3 regions of the Lysobacter soli genome follow, and region 2 is predicted to be linked to each of the others. Evidence: predicted binding sites of a transcription regulator. Region 2 holds the regulator's gene; each other region holds the start of a gene.
What was found. Region 2 encodes HrcA, which represses chaperone genes, less so after heat shock. Its sites were predicted from a motif close to TTNGCACTCNNNNNNNNNGAGTGCNAA; they were not measured.
Positions count from the first base shown of each region.

Region 1 (7,323 bases), 1.3 Mb from region 2:
GCGGCGCTCCGCGCCGCCCTGGTACCACAGCGTCGCCGGCGGGCCGATGATGCCCAGGCGCTTCATCAGTGCCTGGTCGACGTCGTCGTTGGCGGTGACGTCGGCCTTGAGCAGCACGAAGCCGTCCAGCGCCTTGTGCACGGCCGGATCGGGGAAGGTGTACTTCTCCATTTCCTTGCAGGCCACGCACCAGTCGGCATAGAAGTCGAGCATTAGCGGCTTTCCGGCCGCCTGCGCTGCGGCGATCTCGCGGTCGAGGTCGGCCGTCGACTTGATCTTGCGGAACGGCAGCTCGGCTTCGACCTGCGCGCCTCCGCCGACGAGACCGGCCAGCGGCTTGAAGGGATCGCGGCTGCCGGCCATCGCGCCGACCAACTGCGCGGCGCCGAACAGGCCGAGCACCAGCGCCGCCGTCCAGCCCATGATCCGCGCACCGTCGTGGCGCGAATTGCGCACCGCGGTGGCCGTGGTCGCCGCCGCGGCGAGCAGCAGCACGCCCCAGAGCGCGAGCGTCACCGGCGCCGGCACGATGCGCGAGAGCATCCACACCGCCAGCCCCAGGAAGACGAAGCCGAACGCGCGCTGCACCGCGACCATCCACGGCCCGCTGGTCGGCAGGCCCTTGCCGGCGGCGACGCCGAAGACGAGCAGCGGCACGCCCATGCCCATCGCCAGCAGGAACAGCGCCGCGCCGCCGAAGGCCGGATCCTGCGTCTGGCCGATGTAAAGCACGGCTGCCGCCAGCGGCGGAGCGACGCAGGGGCCGACGATCAGCGCCGACAGGGCGCCCATCATCGCCACGCCGGCGAGCGAGCCGCCACGCTGGCGATCGCTCATCGCGCCGAGCTTCGATCGCAACGCGGACGGCAGCTGCAGTTCGTACAGCCCGAAGCTCGACAGCGAAAGCACGACGAACAGGGCGGCAAAGGCAACGATCACCCACGGCGTCTGGAAGGCCACCTGCAGGTTCGCACCGACCAGGCCCGCGACGACGCCGGCCGCGGTGAACACCAGCGCGCTCGCCAGCACGTACACGAACGACAGCGTCAGCGCGCGACGGACGCCGAGGTTCGGGCCCTGGCCGGCGATGAGGCCGGAGAGGATCGGGATCATCGGCAGCACGCACGGCGTGAACGACAGTCCCAGACCCAGCGCGAAGAAAGTCAGCAGCGCGAACCAGCGCCCCTTGCCGGACAGCGCGGCGGCGAGGCGCGCGTCTTCGGCCTGTTCGCCGTTGGCTGCGTTGGTCGCGGGCGCGCGATCGCCGGTCGATGTCGCGGCCGAAGGAGCGGGCGCGGTCGGCGTCGGTGCGACGGCGGTATCGCTCGCGGGAGGCTGCGCGGGCGCCGCGCCCTGCTCACCGGCCGCAAGCGGAAGCTGCGTCGAAGGCCCGTTCGAGATCGCCTGCACCTTCCGCGCGGGCAGCGCGACGTCAACCACCCGCGTCATCGGCGGATAGCAGATGCCGTCCGTCTGGCAGCCCTGGAATCCGGCCGTCAGTCGCAGGGTCGCCGGCTCGGTCGTGCGTGCGCTCACCGGCACCGGCACGTCGATCTGGTCGAAGTACACCGTGACGTCGCCGAAATGCTCGTCGCGATGCGCCACGCCCTTCGGCCAGCGCGGTGCGCCGAGCGCGAAGCCGGCCTTGGTCGCAGCGGCGTCGAGTTTCAGCGTGGTCTTGTCGCGATACAGGTAATAGCCGCGCGCCGGGGTGAAGCGCAGCAGCAGCGTGTTGCCGTCGCCGGCGATCGCCTCGAAACCGAACGCCTGCTCCGGCGGCAGCGGCAGCGCATCGGTGCCGGTGCCGGCGTTCTGGCCGAGCAGCCCGCCACCCAGCGGCGCGTTGCCACGCGGGCCGAAGTTCACCAGCGGCTTGGCGTTGTCCTGCGCGGCGGGGGGCAGCGCAACGGTCACGCTGCGCGTCTGCGGCGGGTAGCAGATGCCGGCGTCGGCGCAGCCCTGGTACTTGATCTTCAGCGTGACCTGGCGCGCGCTGGCCTGGCCGGGGAGCACGGCGGTGAGCTGCTGCCGGTAGGTTTCGACCTTGCCGAAGAACTCGTCCTCGTGCTGATCGCCCCTGGGCAGTTGCAGCGGCTGCGCGGCGAAGCCGGCGTCGGCCTGCACGGCGATGCGGTGGCGATACAGGTAATAGCCGTCGGCGATGCGCCAGCGGATCTCGATGCGGTCGGCGGACGGCGCCTCGGCCCGCAGCGCGAAGGCGTCGTCGACCGGCAGCAGGTCGTCGGGATCGATCGCGGCGGCGGCGGGCATCGCGGCGAATGCGAGCGCGAGCGGGAGGAAAAAGGAAAGCAGGCGCGCGGCGCGCGTCCGGATCGGGTCAGTCATCGTCACGTGTCTGTTCGTCCACCCAGCCGAGGTAGGCGGCGAGGCCGCCGACGGCTTCGACCGCGAGCGCCTCGGGCAGTTCATACGGATGCAGCGTCTTCAGCCGCGCGATCAGTTCGTCCTGGCGCGCCGCCGTGGTCTTGATCAGCAGCAGGACTTCCCCGCTGCGTTCGATCGCGCCCTGCCAGCGGTACACCGAGCGGAGGCCGGGCAGCACGTTCACGCACGCGGCCAGTCGCTCGTCCACCAGCGCGGTGGCGAGGGCGTCGGCGGTCTGTGCGTCGGGGCAGGTGCTGAGCACCAGCCGCACGCGCGGGTCGGTGGCCGTGGGCATGAGGGGCGCCAGTGTAGGGCCTGCCTGCGGCCGCTGCCCGTGCCGGGCCGGCCCGCAGCGTTCCGTCGGACCTTGCACGATGCGCCCCCGGATGGCGTAGGCTGCCGGCGCCGGCGTTCCGCTGGCCGGCCAGGAGGTTCGATGTCCCATCGCCCGTTGCTCGCATCGCTCGGCCTCGTGCTGGCACTCGCCAGTTCCGTCGCGATGGCCCAGACCGGAGACGCGCACGGCATCCGCGTGCGTGCCGCCTGCGCGCAGGCGACGCCGGCGCCACGGCTGTTGCTGGACCTCAGCTGCGAGAGCGCGATGAACTGCTGGAGCGATCCGGCCGACCTCAGCGTGCTCGACCTGGAGTCCGGCGAGCGCCTGGCGACGTCCGGGCGCGACCTGGTCTACGTCGACGCGTCCGGCGCGCCGCAGGCGGAGCCGCCGATGCAGGGCACGATCCGCGCCGTGTGGACGGCCGTGCTGGCCGCGCCGCTGACCGCGAAGCAGCTCCAGCTCGTGCAGGGCGACGAGACCGCGACGGCGGCGTTCGCCCCGGCCGCCGATTGCGCGGCGCTTCCGGCGGCCGCGGTCCGGCGCCTGGCAGGCGGCTGAGACGCTACACGCGCGCCGTCTTCGCCGTGACGCGCGCTCGCCCGGTACGCAATTCGGCCAGCTGCTCGACGACTTCCACCAGCGGCGCCCTGGAGCGCGTCGGCGCCGCGCGGAAGGCGGCCAGCAGGCGCAGTTCGAGCGGATCCTCGACCAGCACGGCGTCGGCCGCCGCCACCGAATCCAGCGCCGTATCGGCCGACAGGCCCATGCTGCCGCGGCCGGTCGCCAGCCATTCGAACTGGACACCGGTGACCAGTGCGATCTCGCGCAGGTGCGCCACGCTGGGGAACTTGCCGCGCGCCGCCTCCCAGTGACCGACCGCACTGCGCTGCACGCCGACGGCGGCCCCGAGTGCGGCCTGCGAGAGGCCGGCGTGACGGCGGGCGAGGCGGATCCGCTGCTGGGGTGTCATCGCGGCTACCTATGGTCACAGGGTGAACGACATACACTCGAAGCTGTGCGCTGTCGGTAGCCGGTGCGCCACCGAAAGCAAGTCCGGATCGCAGATTCTGGCAAACCTTCGGGCCGGATGGATACCGCTGGTCAGCAGGCGCAAGCAGTCCGGAGCTGGCCCGAACGCGAAGGAGCGCACACCATTGCCGTGCGCCGCGTCAGGCGCAGGTTCGAAGCACGTGCGCAGGGATGGCGCCGGGCCAGGACGGCAACTTCGATACCAAGGAGCGCGTTCCACGGGGCGCGCTCTTTCTTTTTTTGGCCGGCGCCTTGCCGGCGCCGCACGCTTCCCGCGTTCGAACCAGTCGCTCCCGCCTGCACCGGATATGTCGGGCAGGCCTTGAAAGGTTCCGCTGCCGCCCCATCTCCGACGGATCCCGGTTCGCCGGGTACTGTTTGCCCGCGATCTTGGCACTCGTCGCGGGCGACTGCTAAAATTTCGACACTTTTTCCGCTGTTTCAACCACTTACAGAGGTGTTCGTCGCCATGAATATCAAGCCGCTCTACGACCGCGTGGTCATCAAGCGCATGGAAGAAGAAAAGATGTCCGCTGGCGGCATCGTGATCCCGGACTCCGCCACCGAGAAGCCGATCAAGGGCGAAGTCGTCGCCGTCGGCGAGGGCAAGGCGTTCGACAACGGCAACGTGCGCGCCCCAAAGGTCAAGGTCGGCGACAAGGTCCTGTTCGGCAAGTACAGCGGCACCGAAGTGAAGCTGGACGGCACCGAATACCTGGTGGTGAAGGAAGACGACATCTTCGCCGTGCTCGGCTGAAAGCCGTGATTCGTGTTCCGGGAATGGCGATTCGGACGAGCGCAGCGCGCTGACCGATCCCCCCGCATCACGAACCTCATGGTTGTCGCTTTCCACGAATCACAAATCACGAATCACGAATCCCGGAGTTAAGAACCATGGCAGCCAAGGAAATCCGTTTCGGTGAGGACGCGCGCGTCAAGATGGTGCGCGGCGTCAACATCCTCGCCAATGCCGTCAAGGCAACGCTCGGCCCGAAGGGCCGCAACGTCGTGCTCGAGAAGAGCTTCGGCGCCCCGACCATCACGAAGGACGGCGTGTCCGTCGCCAAGGAAATCGAGCTTGCCGACAAGTTCGAGAACATGGGCGCGCAGATGGTGAAGGAAGTCGCGTCCAAGACCTCCGACAACGCCGGTGACGGCACCACCACCGCCACCGTGCTGGCGCAGGCGCTGATCCGCGAAGGCATGAAGGCCGTCGCCGCCGGCATGAACCCGATGGACCTCAAGCGCGGCATCGACAAGGCCGTCGCCGAAGCCGTGGGCGAGCTGAAGAAGATCTCCAAGCCGTCCTCGACGTCGAAGGAAATCGCCCAGGTCGGCGCGATCTCGGCCAACAGCGACACCAACATCGGCGACCTCATCGCGCAGGCGATGGACAAGGTCGGCAAGGAAGGCGTGATCACCGTCGAAGACGGCTCGGGCCTCGAGAACGAACTCGACGTCGTCGAGGGCATGCAGTTCGACCGCGGCTACCTGTCGCCGTACTTCATCAACAACCAGCAGTCGATGCAGGCCGAACTGGACGATCCGTTCATCCTGCTGCACGACAAGAAGATCTCCAACGTCCGCGACCTGCTGCCGGTGCTGGAAGGCGTCGCGAAGGCCGGCAAGCCGCTGCTGATCATCGCCGAGGAAGTCGAAGGCGAAGCGCTGGCGACGCTGGTGGTCAACACCATCCGCGGCATCGTGAAGGTCTGCGCCGTCAAGGCCCCGGGCTTCGGCGACCGTCGCAAGGCGATGCTGGAAGACATGGCCATCCTGACCGGTGGCACCGTGATCTCCGAGGAAGTCGGCCTGCAGCTGGACAAGGCCACCATCAAGGACCTCGGCCGCGCGAAGAAGGTGCAGGTCTCCAAGGAGAACACCACCATCATCGACGGCGCCGGCGATGCCTCGGGCATCGAAGGCCGCATCAAGCAGATCAAGGCGCAGATCGAGGAGACCTCCTCCGACTACGACCGCGAGAAGCTGCAGGAGCGCGTGGCCAAGCTGGCCGGCGGCGTGGCGGTGATCAAGGTCGGTGCCTCGACCGAGATCGAGATGAAGGAAAAGAAGGCGCGCGTCGAAGACGCCCTGCACGCCACGCGTGCGGCGGTGGAAGAAGGCATCGTGCCGGGCGGCGGCGTCGCGCTGCTGCGTGCCAAGGCGGCGATCGCCGGCCTGAAGGGCGCCAACGAAGACCAGAACCACGGCATCCAGATCGCCCTGCGCGCGATGGAAGCGCCGCTGCGCGAGATCGTGACCAACGCCGGCGAAGAGCCGTCGGTCATCCTCAACAAGGTCATCGAAGGCAAGGGTGCGTTCGGCTACAACGCCGCCAACGGCGAGTACGTCGACATGCTCGAAGCCGGCATCCTGGACCCGACCAAGGTCACGCGTACCGCGCTGCAGAACGCCGCGTCGATCGCCGGCCTGATGATCACGACCGAAGCGATGGTCGCCGAGCTGCCGAAGAAGGAAGAGCCGGCGATGCCGGGCGGTGGCATGGGCGGCATGGGCGGCATGGACTTCTAAGTCCCGCTTCCCGCGTCACGCGACACGAAGAACCCCGCAGCGATGCGGGGTTCTTTTTTGTGCGATCGGGCGTCGTGCGCACAACGCGTCGAGCCGATAAGCTCGCGCGCATGCCGACCTCCCTGATCATCGTCGACGACTTCCTCAGCACGCGCGACGCGCAATCGCTGCGCGAGGTCGGACTGCAACTTACCTATCCCGAGCAGCAGGGCGCGTTTCCGGGGCGCAATTCGCTCGAACGCATCGAGATGGACGGCCTGGACCGCACGGTGTCGAACATCGTCGGCGAACGGGTCAAGCCGATCTCGCCGCTGCAATCGCACGCGAAGTTCCGCATGACGCTGGCCGCCGACAAGGGCCGCGCGAAGGTGCACATCGACCAGGCGTACTGGTCCGGGATCCTCTACCTCAGTCGTCCCGAGGATTGCCGCGGCGGCACCGAATTCTTCCGACACCTCCCGACCAACAGCGAACGTGCGCCGTGGAGCCAGGAGGAAGCGCGCGCGATGGGGTACGACTCGCTGGAGCACATGCACCAGCAGGTGATCGAGAAGGACACCAACGACGACGCGAAATGGGAGCGGACGATGACCGCGCCGATGCGTTTCAACCGGCTGGTGCTGCTGCGCCCATGGCTGTGGCACACCGCGGGGCCGGCATTTGGCGACCGCATGGAAAATGGCCGGCTGGTGTACCTGATGTTCTTCGCGGGCGCGTAATTGCGCCCGGAAGACCCTGTTTCCAAACCTGAACAGGGCTGGCGTTACAGGTCGATTGAAGCGCTATTTGAACCGCTGAGTTCTATTTTGCAGTGCAGCGTGCATTGCACCTAACGGTTCCTTCACGATCAGCGCGCATCCCGACGTGGGGGAGGGAGCAGGCCCGCAACCGGTTCGACCGGGGCGGGCTTTTTATTTGCCTCGTCGGCATGCCTCTTGCCGCGAGCATGTCGTGCGCGCTCCGATAGCGCGCAGTTCAGATCGACGAAGCGAACGCGCGTGACAGAATCGGCGCGATGACTTCCCCCGCATCCGCTTCGC
Region 1 is NZ_CP046603.1:3,607,643-3,614,965, reverse strand. Features, by position in the region: gene GOY17_RS16415 (protein-disulfide reductase DsbD) at 1-2,346, opposite strand, end outside; gene cutA (divalent-cation tolerance protein CutA) at 2,339-2,680, opposite strand; gene GOY17_RS16405 (hypothetical protein) at 2,822-3,280, shown strand; gene GOY17_RS16400 (helix-turn-helix transcriptional regulator) at 3,285-3,692, opposite strand; gene groES (co-chaperone GroES) at 4,221-4,508, shown strand; gene groL (chaperonin GroEL) at 4,646-6,283, shown strand; gene GOY17_RS16385 (DUF6445 family protein) at 6,394-7,002, shown strand; gene glnE (bifunctional [glutamate--ammonia ligase]-adenylyl-L-tyrosine phosphorylase/[glutamate--ammonia-ligase] adenylyltransferase) at 7,299-7,323, shown strand, end outside.
Region 1: the regulator HrcA is predicted to act here: its motif matches at 4,142-4,168, upstream of groES (co-chaperone GroES).

Region 2 (7,323 bases):
GCGTTTCGCGCTCGGCAAGCAACGCGCTCCAGCGGGCCGCGGCGGCTTCGACCGCCCGACGTTCGGCATCGGTGCGGCCGAACGCGTCGAGCAGCGCGAGCTGGCTCGGGCGCGAGAGGAGCGCCTGGTGTTCGTGCTGGCCGTGGATCTCCACCAGCAGCGCGGCCAGCTCGCCGAGCTGCCCCAGCGTGACCGGGCGGCCGTTGACCCAGGCGCGAGAGCCGCCGTCGGCGCGGATGACGCGACGGATCTGGCAGGCGTCGTCCTCGTCCAGCTCGTGCTCGCGCAGCCACGCGGCGGCGAGCGGCACATCGTCGAGGGTGAATTCGGCCGCCAGCTCGGCGCGATCGGCGCCGTGGCGCACGACGCCGCTGTCGGCGCGCAGGCCGGAGATCAGGCCGAGCGCGTCGACCAGCAGCGACTTGCCCGCGCCGGTTTCGCCGGAGATGACGGTCAGGCCGGGACCGAAGGCCAGTTCGGCTTCGGTGACGACGGCGAATTGCTTGAGGGACAGGTGGACGAGCATCGGAGCGCGATTGTGCCCTGTGTGGGTTGCGGCTTGATAGCGGTGGGGCGTCTCACGGGTGGAGATCGCGACCGGGGTTCCGCTTCGTGCGCTGACGCCGCCTGCGGCTCCGGGCGGAGGACTCCGTGCGTCCCGACTTGCGCCCCGTACCCAGCCGTCATATATCGCCGACATGAGCCGCAAACCCGCCGATCCCAGCCTCGACCCGCGCGCACGCCAGTTGTTGCGCACCCTGATCGGCCGCTACATCCGCAGCGGCGAGCCGATCGGGTCGCAGACGCTGGCGCGCCACGCGGGGCTGGACGTCAGCCCGGCGACGATCCGCAACATCCTCGCCGACCTGGAAGACGCCGGGCTGCTCAGCGCCCCGCATTCCTCGGCCGGGCGCGTGCCGACGCCGCAGGGCTACCGGCTCTTCGTCGACTCGCTGCTGCAGGTGCGGCCGTTGCCGGAGACCGATGTCGCGCGTCTTCGCGGCGAGCTGCCGGCGGGGTCGGGGACGCAAGCGCTGCTGGGCAGCGCGTCGGAGCTGCTGTCGGCGATGACCCATTTCGTCGGCGTGGTCAGCGTGCCCAAGCGCGAGCAGTTCGCCTTCCGGCGCATCGACTTCGTGCCGCTGGATGGCTCGCGCGTGCTGGCGATCCTGGTCTTCGCCGACAACGAGGTGCAGAACCGCATCGTGCTCACGCGCCGGCCGTTCGATGCCGGCGAACTGGAGCGCGTGGCGAACTACCTCAACGCGCATTTCGCCGGGCGCACGGTGGCCGACATCCGCGCCACGCTGGTGCGCGAGCTGCGCAGCGCGCAGGACGAGATGCAGCTGCTGCTGGCGCAGTCGGTCGAACTGGCCGAGCAGGCGCTGGCGCCGGGCGGCGACGACATGGTGCTGGCCGGCCAGACCCGCCTGATGGGCGTGCAGGAGCTGGCCGACCTGGACCGCCTGCGCGACCTGTTCGACACCTTCTCGCGCAAGCGGGAGATCCTCCAGCTGCTCGAACGCACCGTGCAGGCGCCGGGCGTGCGCATTTTCATCGGCGAGGAAACCGGGCTGGCTCCGCTCGAAGGCATGTCGCTGGTGACCGCGCCGTACGTGGCCTCCGGCTCGGGGACGGTGCTGGGCGTGCTGGGCGTCATCGGCCCCACGCGCATGGCCTACGACCGCGTGATTCCGGTCGTCCAGGCCGCGGCGGACGCGCTCGGTGCCGCGCTGAACCCGGACTCGTAACGGGTCACGCGTATCCCGTGGAGGAGGTCGCTGGCCGGCATCCGCCGGCGCGCTCGTGTTGGACATTGCCGTCTTGAATCCGGCAGGGGCGGGCCCCATTGCTGCCCTGACGCGCCTGTGAGCGCGGCTGCAAGACCTTGAATTCCAGCATGTTTGAGCGCCCATGGCGCAGGGATGGAGCACCGCATGACCGCTAGCACGCCTTCCGGCGAACCCAACCAGACCGCCGAAGCAGCCCCCAACACCGAGACCCCCGACGCGCTCGCCGCGCAGCTCGAAGGCCTCCAGGCCGAGCTGACCCAGTTGCGCGAGGAGACGCTGCGCGAGCGCGCCGAGCTGGAAAACCAGCGCAAGCGCATGGCGCGCGACGTCGACATGGCGCGCAAGTTCGCCAACGAACGCCTGCTCGCCGAGCTGCTGCCGGTGATCGACAGCCTCGAAGCCGGCCTGGCCGTGCAGGCCGATACCGCCGCCCACCTGCGCGAGGGCATGGAGCTGACGCTGCGCCAGTTGCTGAAGGTGGTGTCGGAGAACGGCCTGACCATGGTCGACCCGGTCGGCCAGCCGTTCGACCCCGAACGCCACCAGGCCATGAGCATGGTCGATCCCGCCGGCCACGCGCCGGGCGACGTCGTGCAGGTCTACCAGAAGGGCTGGGTGCTGAACGATCGCCTCCTGCGCCCGGCGCTGGTCGTGGTGGCCAGGCACGACTGACGCCTTGAAGCGGGGCCGCGAGCCCCCCAGATAACGCACATCGGCGGCACGTGGCCGCCATCAACCTTCAAGCAGGCGGCCTCGCGCCGCCGCACAGTCAAAAGATCAGAGAGGGAGCAACACCATGGGCAAGATCATCGGTATCGACCTGGGCACGACCAATTCGTGCGTGGCGATCATGGAAGGCGGCAAGCCGCGCGTCATCGAGAACGCGGAAGGCGATCGCACCACGCCGTCCATCGTCGCCTTCACCAAGGACGGCGAAGTCCTCGTCGGCGCCAGCGCCAAGCGCCAGGCCGTCACCAATCCGAAGAACACCTTCTTCGCCGTCAAGCGCCTCATCGGCCGCAAGTTCACCGACGCCGAAGTCCAGAAGGACATCGGCCTGGTGCCGTACAAGATCACCCAGCACGAGAACGGCGATGCCTGGGTCGAGACCTCCGACGGCAAGAAGATGGCCCCGCAGCAGATCTCGGCCGAAGTGCTGGCCAAGATGAAGAAGACCGCCGAGGCCTACCTCGGCGAGACCGTCACCGAAGCCGTCATCACGGTGCCGGCGTACTTCAACGACAGCCAGCGCCAGGCGACCAAGGACGCCGGCAAGATCGCGGGCCTGGACGTCAAGCGCATCATCAACGAGCCGACCGCGGCCGCGCTGGCGTACGGCATGGACAAGAAGGGCGGCGACCGCAAGGTCGCGGTCTACGATCTCGGCGGCGGCACGTTCGACGTGTCGATCATCGAGATCGCCTCGGTCGACGGCGAAATGCAGGTGGAAGTGCTGTCCACCAACGGCGACACGTTCCTGGGCGGCGAAGACTTCGACAAGCGCGTCATCGACTACCTCGTCGAGGAATTCCAGAAGGACCAGGGCATCGACCTGCGCAAGGATCCGCTGGCCCTGCAGCGCCTGAAGGACGCCGCCGAGCGCGCCAAGATCGAACTGTCCAGCGCGCAGCAGACCGAAGTGAACCTGCCGTACGTGACGGCCGACGCCTCGGGCCCGAAGCACCTGAACATCAAGCTGACCCGCGCCAAGCTCGAGGCGCTGGTCGACGACCTGGTCAAGCGCACGATCGAACCGTGCCGCATCGCGCTGAATGACGCGGGCCTGCGCGCCAGCGAGATCAGCGAGGTGATCCTGGTCGGCGGCCAGACCCGCATGCCGAAGGTGCAGTCGGCCGTGGCCGAGTTCTTCGGCAAGGAGCCGCGCAAGGACGTCAACCCCGACGAAGCCGTGGCGCTGGGCGCCGCGATCCAGGGCGGCGTGCTGGCCGGCGACGTCAAGGACGTCCTGCTGCTCGACGTGACCCCGCTGTCGCTGGGCATCGAAACCCTGGGCGGCGTCTTCACCAAGATCATCGAGAAGAACACCACCATCCCGACCAAGGCCTCGCAGGTGTTCTCCACCGCCGAGGACAACCAGTCGGCTGTGACCGTGCACGTGCTGCAGGGTGAGCGCGAGCAGGCCCGCTACAACAAGTCGCTGGCCCGCTTCGACCTGACCGGCATCGAGCCGGCGCCGCGCGGCATGCCGCAGGTGGAGGTGTCCTTCGACATCGACGCCAACGGCATCCTGCACGTGTCGGCCAAGGACAAGAAGACCAACAAGGAACAGAAGGTCGAGATCAAGGCCGGTTCGGGCCTGTCCGAGGAAGAGATCGCGAAGATGGTCTCCGACGCGGAAGCCCATCGCGAGGAAGACCAGAAGTTCCACGAGCTGGTGCAGGCCCGCAATCACGCCGACGCGCTGATCCACACCGCGCGCAGCGCCATCAAGGACAACGGCGACAAGGTGGCCGGCGACGTCATCGGTCGCACCGAAGGCGCGATCGCCGAGCTCGAAACCGCGATGCGCGGCGACGACAAGGGCCAGATCGAGGCCAAGTCCAAGGCGCTGGAAGAGGCCGCGCAGTCGCTGTTCGCGGCGGCGTCGGCCGCTGGCCAGCCGGGCGGTCCGGACGCCGGTGCCGGCCCGTCGGGCGGCGCCAAGTCCGACGACGTGGTCGACGCCGAGTTCACCGAAGTCAAGGACGACAAGAAGTAAAGCCGGGATTCGGGAATGGGGATTCGGGATTCGGAAAAGCAGTTTCCGTGCCCGGATCCCTTTCCTGTGTCTGAGCCGCCGTTGTTTTCACGAGTCCCGAATCACGAATCCCGAATCGCTCCATGAGCAAACGCGACTACTACGAAGTGCTGGGCGTGGCCCGCGACGCCAGCGACGAAGACCTGAAGAAGGCCTATCGCCGCTGCGCGATGAAGTTCCATCCGGACCGCAACCCCGGCGATGCCGCCGCGGAAGCTTCGTTCAAGGAGTGCAAGGAAGCCTACGAAGTCCTGTCCGACGGCAACCGCCGGCGCGCCTACGACCAGCACGGCCATGCCGCCTTCGAGCACGGCATGGGCGGTGGTGGCGGCCAGGGTTACGCCGACATGGGCGACATCTTTGGCGACATCTTCGGCAACATCTTCGGTGGCGGCGCCCAGCGCGGTCCGCGTCGCGGCGCCGACATCGGCTACGTGATGGAGCTGTCGCTCGAGGAAGCCGTCTTCGGCGCCGAGAAGACCATCGAGATCCCGACGCTCGACGAATGCGAAACCTGCGATGGCTCGGGTTCGGCCGACGGCAAGACCGAAACCTGCCAGACCTGCCATGGCCGCGGCCAGGTGCGTTTCCAGCGCGGCATCTTCTCGATGCAGCAGGCCTGCCCGCATTGCGGCGGTCGCGGCAAGACGATTCCCAACCCGTGCGCCGACTGCAACGGCCAGGGCCGTGTCGAACGCACCAAGACGCTGCAGGTGAAGATCCCCGCCGGCGTCGACAACGGCGATCGCATCCGCCTGGCGGGCGAGGGCGAAGCCGGCCCGGCCGGTTCGCCGCCGGGCGACCTGTACGTCGACGTGCGCGTCCGCGAGCACGAGATCTTCCAGCGCGACGGCGACGACCTGCACTGCGAAGTGCCGGTGCGCATCGGCCAGGCGGCGCTCGGCGACACGATTCGCGTGCCCACGCTGGAAGGCGAAGTCGAACTGCGCATTCCCGCCGAAACGCAGACCGGAAAGCTGTTCCGCCTGCGCGACCGCGGCGTGAAGTCGGTCCGCAGCCGCAAGCCGGGCGACCTGTATTGCCGCGCCGTCGTGGAAACGCCGGTCAACCTCACCGCCGAGCAGCGCGAACTGCTGGAGAAGTTCGAAGCGACCTTCGCCGGCGATGGCGCGCGTCGTCATTCGCCGCGTGCGTCGACCTTCCTCGATGGCGTGAAGGGCTTCTGGGATCGGATGACGTCCTGACGCTCGCACGGATCGAAACACCTGAAAGCCGCGGCATCGTCCGCGGCTTTCTTGTATCTGGAAGTCAGTGCCTGTCGCTCCGGATGACATGGCGAATGTCACGCATGATGCCCGGACGCTTGTCGCCACGCAGACCCGCCTTCAGACTGCCCGCATGAGCGATCACACTTCTCCGCAGACCCGAATCCTCGTCCACGGCGCATCCGGCCGCATGGGGCAGGCGCTGCTGCGTCTGGCGTCCGAACGCGACGACGTCGTGGTTGTCGCCGCCGTGCAGCGTTCGCAACCGGCGCAGCGCGTCGTGGACGGCGTGGCGCATTTCGCCGCGTCCGAACTGCATGGCGCACCGGCGTTCGACGTCGCCATCGATTTCAGCCTGCCGCAGGGCTTCGATCCCATCCTTGCACTGTGCGAGGAGCGCGGTGCGGCGCTGGTATCGGGCACCACGGGCCTGGAAGCGCCGCAGCTGTCCGCGATGGAATCCGCATCGCAGCGCATCCCGCTGCTGTGGGCGGCGAACTTCAGCCTGGGCGTGGCGATCCTGAGCGAACTGGTCGAACGCGCCGCCCAGGCGCTGCCGGGCTGGGATTGCGACATCGTCGAATCGCACCACGTGCACAAGAAGGACGCGCCCTCGGGCACCGCGCTGGCGCTGGGCGCGAGTGCGGAGCTGGGCGGGGCGTCGCCTCGCTACGCCTCGCTCCGGGCCGGCGACATCGTCGGCGAGCATCTGGTGCAGTTCACCGCGCCGGGCGAGCGGATCGAACTGGTCCATCGCGCCACCAACCGCGACATCTTTGCCCGCGGCGCGCTCCACGCGGCCGCGAAGCTCGCCGGACGCGCGCCGGGCCGCTACCGGCTGCGCGATCTGCTTGCCTGAACGCGGCAGGCGTAATCGGGCCGATTGCCCGATTCGATGCACATGACGCTGGCGTTACCCGGCCCGGGCCGCTAGAATTCCGGCTCGCCTGAACCCCTTCCGTCGGACCGGTCCCGCACCGCGTCCGCGCTTTGCTGCAGCCCGGATTTATTGGCGACTGCGCGACGGGAAGGGTCAGCACCCCCCGGCAGCCAAGGCGATCCCCGTGACCCAACCCGCAATCCTCGCACTCGAAGACGGCACCCTCTTCGAGGGCGTTTCCGTAGGCGCGCCCGGCCTTTCCGTCGGCGAAGTCGTCTTCAACACGGCCATCACCGGCTACCAGGAAATCGTCACCGACCCGTCGTATGCGCGTCAGCTGGTGACCCTGACGTACCCGCACATCGGCAACACCGGCTGCACCGACCAGGATGACGAAGCCGCTCGCTGCTTCGCCTCGGGCCTGATCGTGCGCAACGTGCCGCGCCGTCCCAGCAACTGGCGCAGCCAGGTCTCGCTGCCGGAATGGCTCAACGCCCGAGGCATCGTCGCCATCTCCGACATCGACACCCGCAAGCTCACGCGCATCCTGCGCGAGAAGGGCGCGCAGAACGGCGCACTGATGGCGGGCGAGATCGATGTCGACAAGGCCTTCGAGGCCGCGCGCAAGTTCCCGGGCCTGAAGGGCATGGACCTGGCGAAGGAAGT
Region 2 is NZ_CP046603.1:2,352,126-2,359,448, reverse strand. Features, by position in the region: gene recN (DNA repair protein RecN) at 1-526, opposite strand, end outside; gene hrcA (heat-inducible transcriptional repressor HrcA) at 699-1,751, shown strand; gene grpE (nucleotide exchange factor GrpE) at 1,938-2,465, shown strand; gene dnaK (molecular chaperone DnaK) at 2,590-4,512, shown strand; gene dnaJ (molecular chaperone DnaJ) at 4,635-5,756, shown strand; gene dapB (4-hydroxy-tetrahydrodipicolinate reductase) at 5,911-6,636, shown strand; gene carA (glutamine-hydrolyzing carbamoyl-phosphate synthase small subunit) at 6,842-7,323, shown strand, end outside.

Region 3 (7,323 bases), 2.0 Mb from region 2:
ATCTTCGCGGCGGGCGCGTTGTCGGCGTCGATGAGCAGGGCGATGCGGCGCTCGGGTTCGGACATGGCGGCTCCGGAAGCGGCTCTCGGCAGGTTCGCCGAGCCTAGCGCAGGCGGCTCGCGCGGGGATGACGACCGCTGGGGCCGCCGACGTGCGAGCCCGGTTAGCGCTACCCCGTACACGCCCGATCCTCCACAATGGGGCGGCATTCACGACGAAACCGACGAACCCCACATGACCAGCCAGCTCGAACAACTCCGCGCCTATTCGGCGGTCGTCGCCGACACGGGCGACATCGACGCCATCGCACGTTTCCACCCGCTCGACGCCACGACCAATCCGTCGCTGCTGCTCAAGGCCGCCTCGCTTCCGCGCTACGCGCCGCTGATCGATTCGGCGATCTCGCAGGCCCGCGGCACCGACCTCACCGCGCGCGTGGCCGACGCCGCCGACCTGCTCGCCGTCACGGTGGGCGTGGAAATCCTCAAGCTCATCCCGGGCCGCGTCTCCACCGAAGTGGACGCGCGCCACAGCTTCGACACGCAGGCCACGCTCGCGCAGGCGCGCAAGCTCGTGGCGCTGTACGAACAGGTCGGCATCGGTCGCGAGCGGCTGCTGATCAAGATCGCCTCGACGTGGGAAGGCATCCGCGCCGCCGAGCAGCTCGAGCGCGAAGGCGTCAACTGCAACCTCACCCTGCTGTTCTCCTTCGCCCAGGCCGTGGCGTGCGCGGAAGCGGGTGTGTTCCTGATTTCGCCGTTCGTGGGTCGCATCCTGGACTGGCACCTGGCTAACGGCGCCGAGAAGCCGGCGACGCCGCAGGACGATCCGGGCGTGCAGTCGGTCACGCGCATCTGGCACCACTACAAGCGCCACGGCTTCAATACCGTCGTGATGGGCGCGAGCTTCCGCAACACCGGGCAGGTGCTGGCGCTGGCCGGTTGCGATCGCCTGACGATCTCGCCGGACCTGCTGCAGGCGCTGGCCGAAGGCACTGGCGACGTGCCGCGTGCGCTGGTCGACACCGGCGAACGCGCGCCGGCTCCGGCCCGCATGGACGAGCCCGTCTTCCGCTGGGAGCACAACGAGGACGCGATGGCGACCGACAAGCTCGCCGACGGTATCCGCAAGTTCGCCGCCGACCAGCGCAAGCTGGAGGCGATGCTGGCGGCGCGACTGGGGTAAGCAGGTCCGCCTGCGGCCTGCGTTGCAACGAAGCCCGGCATTGGCCGGGCTTCTTGTTTTTGCGGACGCGTCAACGCGCGATTCCACCGCTTCGGGCAGACTATGCGCATGGATGCCACCGCCCCGATGACACCCACCCAGCGCCTGCGCAGCATCTTCAGCGGTTCGGTCGGCAACCTGGTCGAGTGGTACGACTGGTACGCCTACTCCGCCTTCGCGATCTATTTCGCGCCGCACTTCTTCCCCAAGGGCGACACCACGGCGCAGCTGCTCGACACCGCGGCGGTGTTCGCGGTGGGCTTCCTGATGCGCCCGGTCGGCGGCTGGCTCATGGGCCTGTACGCCGATCGCCATGGCCGCAAGGCCGCGTTGATGCTGTCCGTGCTGCTGATGTGCGCCGGATCGCTGCTGATCGCGGTGGCGCCCGGCTATGAGCGCATCGGCATCGCGGCGCCCGCGCTCCTGGTGTTCGCGCGATTGCTGCAAGGCCTGAGCGTCGGCGGGGAATACGGAACGTCGGCGACGTACCTGAGCGAGATGGCGCAATCGAAGCATCGCGGCTTCTGGTCGAGCTTCCAGTACGTGACGCTCGTGATGGGCCAGCTGCTCGCGCTCGCGCTGCTGGTCCTGTTGCAGCGCGCGTTGCTCACCGAAGAACAGCTGCACGACTGGGGCTGGCGCATTCCGTTCGTCGTCGGCGCGCTGTGCGCGGTGACGGCGCTGTGGCTGCGGCGCGGCATGCAGGAAACCGAATCCTTCGCGGTCGCCCGCACGCGCGACACGAAGCAGCGCGGGAGCCTGCGCGTGCTGATGCAGCATCCGCGCGAAGTGCTCACGGTGATCGGCCTGACGATGGGCGGCACGCTGTCGTTCTACACGTTCACGACGTACCCGCAGAAATTCCTGGTGAACACCGGCGGTTTCAGCAAGGCCGACGCGACGCTGCTTTCCGCAGTGTCGCTGTTCGTGTTCATGCTGCTGCAGCCGATCGTGGGCGCGCTGTCCGACCGCACCGGACGCCGGCCGATCCTGATCGCCTTCGGCGTGCTCGGCACGCTGTTCACCTACACCATCCTCAGCGGCATCGCCGCGTCGCGCACGGTGATGGATGCGTTCGTCTGGGTGATGTCGGGCCTGTTGATTGTCAGCGGCTACACCTCGATCAATGCGCTGGTGAAGGCCGAACTCTTCCCCGCGCACATCCGCGCGCTCGGTGTCGGGCTGCCGTACGCGCTGACCGTGTCGGTCTTCGGCGGCACGGCCGAGTACATCGCGCTGTGGTTCAAGCAGATCGGCCACGAATCGTGGTTCTACGTCTACGTGACCGCGTGCGTCGCGGTCTCGCTGAGCGTGTATGCGCTGATGCGCGACACGAAGCTGCATTCGCGCATCGACCGCGACCACGACATTCCCGACGCCGGAGAGCACGCATGACCTCGCCCGATCCGCGCCCGCACGTGATCATCGTCGGCGGCGGATTTGGCGGCCTGTGGGCGACGCGCGCGCTCGCCGGCAGCAACGTGCGCATCACGCTGATCGATCGCCGCAACCATCATCTCTTCCAGCCGTTGCTGTACCAGGTCGCGACCGCGGGTTTGTCGTCGCCGGACATCGCCGCGCCCCTGCGCCACATCCTGCGCAACCAGCGCAATGTCGAAGTGCGGCTGGGCGAAGTGGTCGGCATCGACACGCAGGCGCGCACGGTGTCGCTCGCCGATGGCGACGCGATGTCGTACGACTATCTGCTGCTCGCGAGCGGCGCGACGCATGCGTACTTCGGCCACGACGAATGGAGCGCCGACGCGCCCGGGCTGAAGACGCTGGACGACGCGCTGGCGATCCGTCGCCGCCTGCTGCTCGCGTTCGAACGCGCTGAAGCCTGCGACGATCCCGCCGAACGCGATGCATGGCTGAACTTCGCCGTCGTCGGCGGCGGTCCGACGGGCGTCGAACTTGCCGGGACACTCGCCGAGATCGCGCGCCACACGCTCACGCGCGAATTCCGCAACATCGATCCGTCGCACGCACGCGTGCGCTTGATCGAGGCCGGGCCGCGCGTGCTGGCGTCATTCCCCGAATCGCTGTCGGAGAAGGCGCGCAGGCAGTTGCAGAAGCTCGGCGTCGAGGTCGTCACCGGCACGCCGGTCAACGCCATCGACGCGAACGGCTACACGCTTGGCGACACCTTCGTGCCATCGCGCACGGTGCTGTGGGCGGCGGGCGTCGCCGCGTCGCCGCTGGGCGCGCTGCTGGGCGTGCCGCGCGATCGCGCGGGCCGCGTGCCGGTGGAAGCCGACCTGAGCGTGCCCGGGCACCCGGAAATATTCGTCGCCGGCGACCTCGCCAGCGTGCAGCAGGACGGCAAGCCCGTGCCCGGCGTCGCGCCGGCGGCGAAGCAGATGGGCGCGCACGTGGCGGCGGCGATCAAGGCGCGGCTTGGCGGCAAGCCGACGCCCGCGTTCCGCTATCGCGACTTCGGCAACCTCGCGACGATCGGCCGCATGGCGGCCGTCGTCGACCTGCACGGCTTCAAGATCTCGGGCCTGCTCGCGTGGTGGTTCTGGCTCGCCGCGCACGTGTTCTTCCTGATCGGCTTCCGCAACCGCCTGATCGTGCTGCTCAACTGGGCATGGTCGTACTGGAGCTACCAGCGCCACGCGCGGATCATCCTGGGTCGCGATCCACCCCGCGGAGCGGTCAGTCCGCGCGAGTGACACGGCACGCGTAGCAGCCGTAGCGCGCGAAGTGCACGTGCAGCGTGTCGACGTCGGGCCGCGCGAGGAACTTCGCCAGGAGCGTTTCGATCTCCTTGCCTTCGACCACGTCGGCGATGCGCATCAGGCCGTCTCCGTACGCACGGACCGACAGCAGGCGGCGACGCAGCTGGTCCGGCACTTCGCCGACGTCGAAGACCGCGTCGGTGGCGGCTTCGCGAACGAAGATCGGACCCGACGCTCGATACGGCGTCGCCACCGCGTGGTGTTCGTACGGCAGCAGGAGCAGGCGCTCGCCGGGCTCTGCATCGCGCAGGCTCACGCGACACGGGAACGAGTGCGCTGCGTCGGCGACACCGGAGCGGATGTCGCGCGTTGCGAGCGCATCGTCAGACAGCGCGAACAAGGGCTGGAACTGCGCGGCTGGCAGCGCGTGGATGCGGAACATGGCAGGGCTCCCGTTGGATGCGGCCATGTTCGGCGCATCGCGCGCGGCTCGATATCCGATCCTTGTGGCGAGCGGCGCTTGTCGGCGCGGAAAAGAAAACGGCCCGGTTTCCCGGGCCGTTTCGACGCATCGTGTCGCTGGAAGCTTACGCCGCGAAAAGCGCGCGCATCTTCTTCAGCGCGTTGGCTTCGATCTGGCGGATGCGCTCGGCGCTGACGCCGTATTCGTCGGCCAGTTCCTGCAGCGTGATCTTGCTTTCCGAATCCAGCCAGCGGCGCTTGACGATGTCGCGCGAACGCTGGTCCAGGCCCGACAGGCCTTCGCGCAGCAGGGCGAGATGGTTGTCTTCCTCGTCCTCGCGCTCGTAGGTCTGCGACGGATCCTCGGCATCGGTACGCAGGTACGCGACCGGTGACGGCGGAGCGTTGTCGTCGTCATCGTCCGGCGCATCGAAGCCGATGTCGCGGCCCGACAGGCGCGATTCCATCTCCAGCACTTCGCGCTCGGACACGTTGAGGTCCTGGGCGACGGCGCGGACTTCCTCTGCGTTCATCCAGCCCAGGCGGGTCTTGGACTTGCGCAGGTTGAAGAACAGCTTGCGCTGCGCCTTGGTCGTGGCGACCTTCACGATGCGCCAGTTCTTCAAGATGAACTCGTGCATCTCGGCACGGATCCAGTGCACGGCGAAGGACACCAGGCGCACGCCCTGGTCGGGGTCGAAGCGCTTGACCGCCTTCATCAGGCCGATGTTGCCTTCCTGGATAAGGTCGCCCAGCTGCAGGCCGTAGCCGTTGTAGCCACGCGCGACGTGCACCACGAAGCGCAGGTGCGAATGCACCAGCTCGCGGGCAGCATCGAGGTCCTCGCCGTCGCGGAATCGACGCGCCAGCGCCTGCTCGTCTTCCGCGGTGAGCACCGGGATGCGGTGCACGGCGTTGACGTAGGCGTCCAGCGAACCGAGCGCACTCGGCACCGGAAGGTTGTTGGAGACCAGCGGGAGGGTGAGCGTGTTCTGGGTCATGGGGGTCATCTTAGCAGTCGAAATAGGGCTCTGCTAAAGGTCGAAAGGGCCTCAGTGTTTCATGGGTGGGACAAACCCCGGACGGGCTCAATCGTCGAGCGCGCGCCATGCAAGGCTTGCAAATCAATCACTTGGTGCGTGAGCGGAGTGTCTGGATTGCATGACCGGAACGTTCCCGCGCACCGGTTCATAGACCCGAACGAGCCTCGGAAGTTCATTGGGCCGAAATCGTTTTCCGCAAGACCGATGAGGCCGCCCAGCGGGCGTTCAGGGGGTCAGGCCAGCGCGCCCGGGCAAGGACCAGTCGATGGGCGTCTTGCCGTGGCGGGCGAGATACTCGTTGGCGGCCGAGAAGTGGCCGGAGCCGATGAAGCCCCGGTAGGCCGACAGGGGCGAGGGGTGCGGCGCCTTCAGCACCCTATGCCGGCGCGGGTCGATGACCTTGCCCTTGGCCTGCGCATAGCTGCCCCAGAGCATGAAGACCAGGCCCTCGCGCTCGCGATTCAGTACGTCGACGACGTGGTCGGTAAAGCCTTCCCAGCCCTTGCCTTGATGCGCGCCGGCGCGGCCCTCCTCGACGGTCAGCACGGCGTTGAGCATCAGCACGCCCTGCCTCGCCCATGGCAACAGGCAGCCGTGGTCCGGGCGGGCGACACCGAGGTCGCGCTCGATTTCCTTGAAGATGTTGTCCAGCGACGGCGGCACGGGCACGCCCGGTTGCACCGAGAAGCACAGCCCGTGGGCCTGCCCGGCCCCGTGGTACGGGTCCTGGCCGAGGATCACCACCTTCACCTCGTCGAACGGCGTGGCGTCGAAGGCGGCGAAGATGTTCGGCCCCGGCGGGAAGATCCGCGCGCCGGCGGCCTTGCGGTCGCGCAGGAAGCCCGACAGCTGCTGCATGTCCGGACGTTGCAGGTAATCGCCGACTTTCGCCTTCCATGACGGGTCCAGCCGGATGCGATCGCCGCTGTCCGCCGCGTCGTTCATGCGTCCAGCGTCGTCGGCTCGGGCAGCCGCGCCAGCCGCAGCTGGAACAGCGTCTTAGTGACCAGCAGGCGCTCCTCGATCGGCTTGAGCACCAGGTCGTTGGCGCCCGCGCGGATCAGCGCGCTCTGGTTGTCGGCATTGCCGTCGCCGGTCATCACGAGCACGGGCAGGCGGCGCTTGCCGTAGCCGAAGTCCTCGCGCAGCCTGGCAAGCAGGTCGTTGCCGCTCAGTGCGCCTTTCAGGTAGACGTCGGTCAGCACGAGGTCGCAGCCAACGTCGTCCTGCCCACGGCGCGCTTCAAGGAATTCCAGCGCCTCTTCCACGCCGACGAAGTGCAGCACCGTCAGGCCATGGCGTTCGAGCATGCGCTTGGTCGCCAGCGCAACGACCTTGCTGTCTTCGACGTAGAGCACGCGCGCGCCCGGGATCGGCTGCGGCTGCACGTAGCCACGGATGAACGCTGCCAGCGCGGTGTGGCCGAGCGCCTTGTCGAAGTAGTCTGTGACATCTTCGGTGAAACGGCGCGATTCCAGGTGCGACTGCGCGTCGCCGGAGACGACGATGATCGGCACGTACGCCTGCCCCGCCGATTCGCGAACGGCGCGCGCCAGCGCGATGCCGTCCCCGTCGGGCAGCACGAGCGACGTGGTGACCAGGTCGACCGCGCCGCTGGCGAGTGCGGCACGCGCTTCAGCGATACCGGCGCACGGCACGACGACGGCGTCGCTCAGCTCGCGCGTCAGCACGTCGCCGATGAGCTTGCGCACCAGCTTGGAGCCGTCGACCACCATGATCCGGGGCGCGGCGTTGGCGAGATGGCGAAGGTCCTGGCTCATGTCGTCGGGCGCGTCTGGCGCAGGTAGTGGCCGGCGACGAGGCCGGCGCCGATCCAGCCGAGCACGCCCGAGCCGATCACGATGGCGACGGCGTCGAGCAGGTCGAAGCCGTGCAGCGCGAACTGGCTTCCG
Region 3 is NZ_CP046603.1:313,745-321,067, reverse strand. Features, by position in the region: gene GOY17_RS01370 (NYN domain-containing protein) at 1-65, opposite strand, end outside; gene tal (transaldolase) at 235-1,185, shown strand; gene GOY17_RS01360 (MFS transporter) at 1,294-2,619, shown strand; gene GOY17_RS01355 (NAD(P)/FAD-dependent oxidoreductase) at 2,616-3,899, shown strand; gene GOY17_RS01350 (DUF1203 domain-containing protein) at 3,883-4,347, opposite strand; gene rpoH (RNA polymerase sigma factor RpoH) at 4,493-5,368, opposite strand; gene ung (uracil-DNA glycosylase) at 5,636-6,355, opposite strand; gene GOY17_RS01335 (response regulator) at 6,352-7,191, opposite strand; gene ftsX (permease-like cell division protein FtsX) at 7,188-7,323, opposite strand, start outside.
Region 3: the regulator HrcA is predicted to act here: its motif matches at 5,379-5,405, upstream of rpoH (RNA polymerase sigma factor RpoH).